DNA from 4 places in the Marinomonas sp. 5E14-1 genome. Region 3 is predicted to be linked to each of the others. Evidence: predicted binding sites of a transcription regulator. Region 3 holds the regulator's gene; each other region holds the start of a gene.
The links. Region 3 encodes sigma-54, which starts transcription at its own class of promoters, with help from an activator protein. Its sites were predicted from a motif close to TGGCACNNNNNTTGCTNT; they were not measured.
Positions count from the first base shown of each region.

Region 1: the regulator sigma-54 is predicted to act here: its motif matches at 739-756, upstream of codB (cytosine permease).
Region 2: the regulator sigma-54 is predicted to act here: its motif matches at 1,303-1,320, upstream of ABFY09_RS08465 (ANTAR domain-containing protein).
Region 4: the regulator sigma-54 is predicted to act here: its motif matches at 850-867, upstream of ABFY09_RS00335 (HAD-IIB family hydrolase).

Region 1 is NZ_JBDXMW010000003.1:31,318-33,502, forward strand. It holds gene katG (catalase/peroxidase HPI) at 1-438, opposite strand, end outside; gene codB (cytosine permease) at 837-2,090, shown strand; gene ABFY09_RS03095 (PucR family transcriptional regulator ligand-binding domain-containing protein) at 2,090-2,185, shown strand, end outside.
Region 2 is NZ_JBDXMW010000007.1:151,989-154,173, forward strand. It holds gene ABFY09_RS08455 (HlyD family type I secretion periplasmic adaptor subunit) at 1-417, shown strand, start outside; gene ABFY09_RS08460 (response regulator transcription factor) at 528-1,145, shown strand; gene ABFY09_RS08465 (ANTAR domain-containing protein) at 1,369-1,974, shown strand; gene ABFY09_RS08470 (ABC transporter substrate-binding protein) at 1,971-2,185, shown strand, end outside.
Region 3 is NZ_JBDXMW010000004.1:40,975-43,159, forward strand. It holds gene ABFY09_RS04490 (HPr family phosphocarrier protein) at 1-142, opposite strand, end outside; gene ptsN (PTS IIA-like nitrogen regulatory protein PtsN) at 152-601, opposite strand; gene ABFY09_RS04500 (RNA polymerase factor sigma-54) at 619-2,091, opposite strand; gene lptB (LPS export ABC transporter ATP-binding protein) at 2,167-2,185, opposite strand, start outside.
Region 4 is NZ_JBDXMW010000001.1:70,034-72,218, forward strand. It holds gene ABFY09_RS00330 (DMT family transporter) at 1-779, opposite strand, end outside; gene ABFY09_RS00335 (HAD-IIB family hydrolase) at 920-1,741, shown strand; gene ABFY09_RS00340 (glycosyl transferase) at 1,804-2,185, shown strand, end outside.

The sequences.
Region 1 (2,185 bases), on a different contig from region 3:
TTTTTGCTTGATTGGCCAGACCAAACGACGTGCTTTGTCTAAGTTAACATTATCAGGCCAACTGTTTAATGGTGCAAAACGTTGAGTGCCTGACGCTGAGCCACCGCGCCCATCAGAGGTACGGTAAGTTCCTGCACTATGCCAGGCCATACGAATAAAAAATGGCCCATAGTGCCCGTAATCTGCCGGCCACCAGTCTTGTGAATCTTTCATTAACGCATATAAATCTTGACGTACAGCTTCAAGATCTAATGTTTTAAACTCTTCTGCATAATCAAAGTCTTCACCCATTGGGTTAGATTTTTGAGAGTGCTGGTGTAAAAGGTTTACATTCAATTGGTTTGGCCACCAATCTTTATTTGATGTACCGCGAGCGGCAGACTGAGGTGCTGGTGCAGTGGCACCATGATTAAATGGACACTTGCCTTCATTAGACATAAGGGACTCTCCTGCTTGCTTTAGTTATTTGTTTCATTTGACTGCATATAGTTATAACCTTTAGCAACCCATCTAACTAATAAATAAAAACTAACATTCCGATAGCCTGAATAACTCCTCACAGATTACGGCCATTCATTACTGCTTACTTAGTGCCACTTATTAGCGCACGCTATCAATACAAAATATCCCTATAGCGAATCATTAAAACTCCATTCTTGTATAAAGCGCCTAATCATTTCCAATATTGTTTCGTTATCTCGCCACAAAAGATTTTGCTCCCCTTATGTGACATAAAATTGGTTCATTAGTTGCTTACAAGTACGGGGAAGTACAAATCCGCATTTTACACACCTAACCTAAAGGCTATGTTGGCCTATTTATTATAGGAGATGAGCATGACGCAATCCGATTATCCATTAACTGAGGTACCGCAAAACAAACGCAGTGGTTTATTACCAATGGCGTTCATTTTGCTCGGCTTTACCTTTTTCACTGCCACCATGTGGGCGGGTGGAACATTAGGCACAGCTTTTTCTTTTTCTGAGTTACTCCTAGTAATTTTTGTTGGTAATTTATTACTAGGCACTTATGCTGCTGCTTTAGCTTTTATAGCTTATAAAAGTGGTTTGAACAGCGTTTTGATGGGACGTTTTTGCTTTGGTGAGATCGGCAGCAAGTTATCCGACTTTGTGCTTGGTTTCACTCAAATTGGTTGGTACGCATGGGGAACCGCAACACTTGCCATTGTCTTGGTCAAAATCACCAGCATTCCAGAAGCATGGCAAACACCTTTAATGATTTTATTCGGTATGGCTTTCTGTGTTACAGCGATGATCGGTATTAAAGGCATGGACATCCTATCTCGTATTGCTGTTCCACTGATGTTGATTTTTATTTTGATTAGCCTATACACAGGTCTAGTTGATATAGGCGGCATGTCTGCTTTATTAAGTATTGAGCCCATAGAAAGCTTAAGCTTCACGGCCGCTGTTACTATTGTGATTGGTACATTTATCAGTGGTGGTACACAAGCAACCAACTGGAGCCGTTTTGCCAGCAGCGGCAAAGTCGCTGTTTGGGCAACTCTAGCAGCGTTCTTCATCGGCAATGGCCTTATGGTTTTTACCGGCGCATTGGGCACACTCATCTATCAACAAGCAGACATTGTTGATGTTATGTTGGCACAAGGTTTCTTAGTGTTGGCGGTTCTAATGTTGTTTATGAATATTTGGACAACACAAGACAATACGATCTACAACTTCGCGGTAGCAGGTTGCAACCTAATTCGTACTGACAAACGAAGAACAGTCACTGTGATTGGTGCTGCCATTGGTACGATTATGGCTGTATTTGGTATGTATAATTTCTTAATTCCTTTCCTGATTTTATTAGGTACTTTTATTCCTCCAATCGGTGGCGTTATCATGGCGGACTTTTGGTTACGTCATAAAGGCCAGTACCCATTATTGAGCGAGTCAAAATTACCCAACTTTAATTGGCTGGGTCTTGGATCTTACGCAGTAGCTTCTTCAGCAGCTTACTTTTCGCCTGTTGTTCCTCCAATTGTGGGTGTGTTTGTTGCGATTATTGTCTACGGTGTTTTAACCTCTGTATTCCAATCTAAAACAGAAGCAGTATTAGGAAGTTAATGAGCATTTGCTGTGCAGATATCCCACGTTTACCGGGTCTTGAAAGCATTCGTTTTCGGGCCGGCTTAACTGGAGGGCAGCGTATTGTGCGTTGG
Region 2 (2,185 bases), on a different contig from region 3:
ATCCAAACCAATACAGTCGGTGGTGTTATTAAACCTGGTGTCAATATGATGGAGATTGTTCCAATTGAAGATTCTCTATTGATTGAAGCGAAAGTTAGACCAGAAAACATTGGTTTTATCCAACCTGGGTTTAATGCTGTTGTTAAACTTTCTGCTTATGACTTTGCCATTTTTGGTGGATTAAATGGTGTAGTTGAAAATATCAGTGCTGATACAATTTTAGACGAAGAGGGAAACAGCTTTTATCTTGTTCGCGTGAGAACAAACAAAAATTACTTAGGAAGTGACGATTCAAAACTGTCGATTATTCCAGGTATGCAATCTACTGTAGACATTATTACAGGTAAGAAAACGTTACTTGATTATTTATTGAAGCCTATTTTGAAAGCAAAGAATAACGCCCTTAGAGAGAGATAATTACAAAAATAAATTTGTAATTCTTGGCTTGTAACAAATGTTAACAATGGCAATGTTTTCTACTGGTTAGAATCATTTCAGTGGAAACTGACAAAATAACGAGATCTGCTTTGAAAATATTATGTTGGAATACCGATGATGCTGTATGGACGCATTGGAATCAAATAGTTAGTGTCAATGTAGATTTATTTCGAGTTGAGAGTAGAGAAGAAGTTCGTCGATCATTACAAGGTCTATCTGCGGACTTTCGTTATTGCTTTATTTACTTGGCGGATAATGGTTTTGCGAAACATGTTGAGGACGTTGTTGCTTTACGTGAAGAGTTCCCATATCAAAAAATAATCGTTTTTCCGAATCAATCGAGCCAAGCAGCAGCGCTAAGGCTTTTTTCTGTTGGTGTGAGTGGCCAGTGCAATCCTTATATTGGTAAAGAGCAATTGTCGTTGGTATTGTCTGTTGTTGATTCTGGGGAAATTTGGGGTGGAAAGGCTTTCATTCAGCAACTCATTTCACAGTCTGCTGCTAATGCTGTGTCTGAAAATGAGCTTGAAGGGCTATCCGATCGAGAATTAGATGTGACTCAATTGGTTGCTCGAGGGTTGTCAAACAGAGATATAGCAAATGAGATGGGGATTACTGAACGTACAGTAAAAGCTCATTTGACATCTATCTTCAAAAAAACCAATACAAAAGACCGATTGGCTTTGGCTTTGCTAGCTCAAAATTAATAACAACGCGCCTCATTTCGGGGCTTTAACTGGATCTTTGTGCACCAAATCGCTCTCCTCCTTTTCTTTAGGTTTCTTTTTCTTTCTCTATTTTTTATAGGGCCTTGTTAATACAGGGATTTTACGAAAAATTGCCTTTTCTTTTTAGGCTTTAAAATGGCGCATATCTTGCAGTATATAAAAGTATATTTTTATATTTTTATATTTTTTAAGAGAGTGCACTATGTCTGCGCCCCCAGAGAAAGAGTTAACCATCATGCTTGTTGATAATGAGCCTGCCCGAGCAGCCATTGTTGAGCAAGCAATGACAGACAGTGGTTATCGTGTCATTAGGCGCCTTGAGAATGCCAAAAATCTAACGGAAGCTGTTAATCAATATCAGCCTGATATGGTTATTATTGATATTGAATCTCCCGATCGAGATATATTAGAAAATATGTCTCGCCTTACCCAAGATAACCCTCGTCCAATTGTAATGTTTGCCGAAGAAGATGACTCACGACACGTTGAAGCAGCCATTAGAGCTGGCGTCAGTGCATATGTAGTTGATGGTGTTAATAGCGGAAGTGTCAAAGCGCTGTTACAAGTAGCTATTGCGAGGTTTCGCGAATTTCACGCCTTAAGGTCGGAACTGGAAACAGTCAAGAGCCAATTAGAAGACAGAAAACTTATTGATAAAGCGAAAGGTTTAATTATGAAACATCAACAATGTGATGAACCGGCCGCCTACAAAGCATTAAGAAAGTTAGCCATGGACCGCAGCCAACGTATGACAGAGGTCGCACGTAACATTATATCGGTAATGGAACTCATGGGAGGTGCAAAGTGAGCCCAAAACAAGAGAATACGACACCTTTGCATAACGGGACCGTTCGTATTGGATTCATTCCATTAATAGATTGTGCCCCTTTTGTTATTGCAAAAGAAAAGGGCTTCTTCGTTTCAGAGGGTGTAGATGTAGAGCTTTCTAAAGAAGCATCTTGGGCTAGCATTCGTGACAAAGTTGCGTTTAATGTACTTGATGGCGCTCATATGTTGGC
Region 3 (2,185 bases):
TAATGCTTTTTCCGTCGACGTTACGACCTTCTTTTTCGATGGTAATATCACAGGAGAAGCGAGAAGTTGTTTCAACAAGTTTTCCTGCAGCTCTAGCATGCAAGCCAAGTTTGTTGATGATAGTAATAGACTTTTCTTGCATGCGTGCTTCCTATATTAACGAATCAAATATATTAAATAGCTCTTCGTTTGTTTGAGCGGTTCTTAATTTATCTAAAGATTGTGGCGATTGTGCTAATTCTGCAATCTGCGCCAATGTCGATAAATGAGAGTCACACTCGTGAGGTGGAACGATGAGGGCGAAGATCAAATCTACAGCTCTTTTATCAATCGCATCAAAGTCAATCGGTTTTTGTAATGACATCACAACGATTGCCGTATGATTGGCGGATTCCAAACGACAGTGAGGAATGGCTATACCATTTCCTATTCCAGTACTGCCAAGTTTTTCTCGGCCTAATAAAGCGTCATAAACCGCTTCGTTATCGCAATGTAGTTTGTTAGATGCGACTTCCGCTAAGTTCTCAAGAACGCGTTTTTTGCTGACAATCTCTTGTTTTGCAAAGACAAGTTCCGCTTTCAATAATGATTTTAATGGCATGATAAAGTAGTGTCCGTTTAGATCAATCGCTTGCGTTCATTGGATGGCGGTATGTTCATCGCCTCGCGGTATTTTGCAACAGTACGGCGGGCAACTTGTATGCCTTGGTCAGCCAAAATAGTCGCTAATTTATTGTCGCTTAAAGGTTTTTTAGCTGGCTCATCTGTTACTAGCTTTTTAATCATGGCTCGTATTGCTGTAGAAGAGCATTCTCCGCCAGATGCTGTGTTGACATGGCTGGAGAAGAAATATTTAAGTTCAAAAATACCTTTTGGTGTGTGTATGTATTTTTGAGTCGTCACCCTAGATATTGTTGATTCGTGCATGCCGACTTCTTCGGCTACATCGTGAAGTACCATGGGCTTCATGGCTTCTTCACCTAATTCAAAGAAGTCAATTTGACGGCTTACAATACAGCTGGCAACTTTTAATAGGGTTTCATTTCGGCTTTGTAAACTTTTCATGAACCACTTGGCTTCTTGTAATGACGTCTTGATATAGCTCGCGTCTTCGGGCGTTGACGCTGTGCTAGCCATAGCAGAATAGGTTTCGTTTATTTTGACAGGCGGTAAAGCGTCATTGTTTAGCTCTACTTGCCAGCTGCCATTGCGTTTTTTGACAGAGACATCAGGAATGACATAGTCCGTATCATCTGCATCAATAACAGAGCCGGGACGAGGATTAAGTTGTTGTATTAAGCAAACTACTTCTTTAAGAGCTTCGTCTTTTAGCTTTGTTTTTCTGCTTAATTGCGCAAAGTCACGACTGCCAAGAAGCGGCAAATAATTGTCAATCAGGTTATGCGTGCTTTTGTATAAAGGGTGGTTTTGAAATGCTTCTAGCTGAACTAATAGGCAATCTCGTAGATCGGTAGAGCAAACACCAATAGGGTCAAAACGCTGCAGTCTATGTTGGACTGCCATAACTTCTTCTATTTCAAGTTCTTCTAGTTCGGTCGAAAGGGACTCGCAGATATCGTTTGGTGTAATACTTAGGTAACCATCTGGTTGTACGCATTCAATAATTGCGTATGCAATCTCAATGTCTCGATCAGACATGTGAGTTAAATTTAATTGCCAGATTAAATGATCTTGTATGCTTTCTGCAGGCGCATTACGGCTTTCGAAGTCGCTGTCACCTTCATAGTTATTGTTGTCGCTGATCGCTGCAGAACTTTGGTAGGTGTCATCCCAGTTACTATCTATTGAGAGCTCTTCAGGAATGCTTTCTGTCCATTCTGATTCAACACGAGCTTCTTCACTTGTATTGATATCAGGTGTTTCTGCTGTGCTTTTGGATTCGATGCTAGCTGGTGCTTCTACTTGTCCTTGTTCGTCGTCGTCAAGTTCAAGAAGAGGGTTGGATTCAAGAAATTCATGAATTTCTTGTTTAAGATCCAGCGTAGAAAGCTGCAGCAAACGTATCGCTTGCTGCAGCTGGGGTGTCATGGTCAGCTGTTGACCGAGTTTTAACTGTAAAGACTGCTTCATGGAGCAACTCTTTTTATTTGAGTGAATTGGAACGAGTTATGCATACTACTCCCTTTCTGCAGTAATGATAAGGGGTTACAGGCGGAAGTCATCA
Region 4 (2,185 bases), on a different contig from region 3:
CCAATCGTTGCGATAATTGGCACTAACAATTGCAAAACAGCTGCTAAAGAAGCACTAAGCGAAGGCAATACAGCGTACCAAAGTGCATAACCAACACCTGACATTAAAGCCCCTGAAACAATGGCGAATATTATCCCCTCTGAACTGCCGGTTGTTAAGCTGTAGCCTTCCAAAAAACCAATACATATCAAAGCAATAATTAGAATAGGTACAGTGCGTATGAAGTTGGATGCAGTCGCGAATAATGGCAGTGAAGAAATCTTTCCACGCCAAGTGTAAAGTCCCCAAGCAATGCCTGCGAATGTCATTAAGATAAAGCCAATCAATGAAGGCGAAGACAAGGTCGGAAAGACCAAATACACAAAGCTCGCAAAGGCAACAATTAAGCCGATCCACTCAAGGGATTTAAGCTTCTGCCCTGCCCAAACTGCCATCAGAATCAGTGTTAGTTGAACAGCACCAAAAAGTATCAGCGCACCAATCCCTGTCTCTAATGTGACGTAAGCGTAAGAGAAGCCAATCGCATAAATAAACAGCGAAAACGCAGATAACCAACTACCCTCTAACCACACCTTTTTTAGAGAGATGCTGTTTTGCTTCATGCTTTGCAAAACACAAAGCAATGCCAAGGTAATAGCACCGCTGACTAAGCGCCACATGGTGAAGTTAGCTGGGTCAATTAATCCGCCATCTAACGCTAATCGACAGAGTATAGAGTTGGCCGCAAAGGCTAATAAGGAGAGAGCAATTAAGACATATAACCGTAGTGAAGCTGTCATTTATTTGTTTAAAAGTTCAGTTAACCTGAACCAGTACCTTAGTTGGAGAAATTCGGCCAGTTTTAATCACTGGCACCAGTTTTGCAAGCCTAACAGTAACGCTGACCAGTTATTTTTGGTCACCTAAATATGGAATCTACATGACGAGTCTTCTAGTATTTTCGGATTTAGATGGTACTTTACTTGACCATCACACATACAGTTTTGTTCCCGCACAAACGGCATTACAGTCGTTAAAAACCTTTTCTATTCCTTGTGTTATCAATACCAGCAAGACATTTCATGAATTACTTTCTTTGCGAGAGGCGTTGGATCACCAAGATCCTTTCATCGTAGAGAACGGTTCTGCTGTTTATATTCCTAAGCATTTGTCCCTCTTTATCGATGAAGAATTAGAAGATTGTGGCGACTATTGGGTAAAAGCCTTTGGCCCCAAGCGCAGCACTTTGATTGAGCTAACAGACAGCCAGAAAGACAACTACACTTTCAAGCGTTTCAGCGATATTTCCTGCCAAGAGCTGATGACATTAACCGGCTTGAATGAAGAGAACGCCACATTAGCCATGCAACGAGAGTTCACTGAACCTATGGTCTGGACAGATTCAAATGTGGCATTAAACCAGTTAAGAGAATACCTAGCGCCTTTTGGTGTGCAAATTCAAAAAGGCGGTCGTTTCTCCCATTTAATGGGCAAACACTGCGATAAAGCCAATGCCATGCTTTGGCTAACCGATTTGTACGCCAGCCAAAGTGACGAGGAAATTACCACTATGGCGTTGGGCGACGGTGAAAATGACATTGGCATGTTAAGCGAAGCCGATATTCCGGTTGTTATACGCTCGCCAGTGCATGCGCCACCAGAAGTCCCTAATCGTATCGACGCTTGGTTGACCGATGGTTATGGACCAGAAGGTTGGGCGCAAGCCATAGATTTAGTATTAAGCAAACAAGGTATTATTTAGCTTTGTGGTTTTTAGATTTACTCAAACAAAAATTATTATTTGTATTTTATTAGGAGATTTTCATGGGCGATTTTCATCAGAACGGCATCATTACGACACTCCATAACTTGGCGAACCGCCCGTTAGAAGAAATGGAAAAAGAGCTGTGCGAGTTTGCAAAAACACGTCCTATGTCTCTTATTTTGCCTTGCCTGTATTCTGAACTAGAAACAGATGCAATGCCGAATATCATTAAGCATTTGCAACAGGTTCCTTACCTTTCTGAAATCATCATCGGCTTAGACAGAGCAACAGAAGAGCAATACCGCCATGCTCTAGAATTCTTTAGTGTGTTACCACAGAACTACAAGGTACTTTGGAATGATGGCCCTCGTTTAAGAGAAATCGACAGTGTTTTGAAAGGCGAGCACCTTTCGCCTTCCGATCCAGGTAAAGGTCGAAATG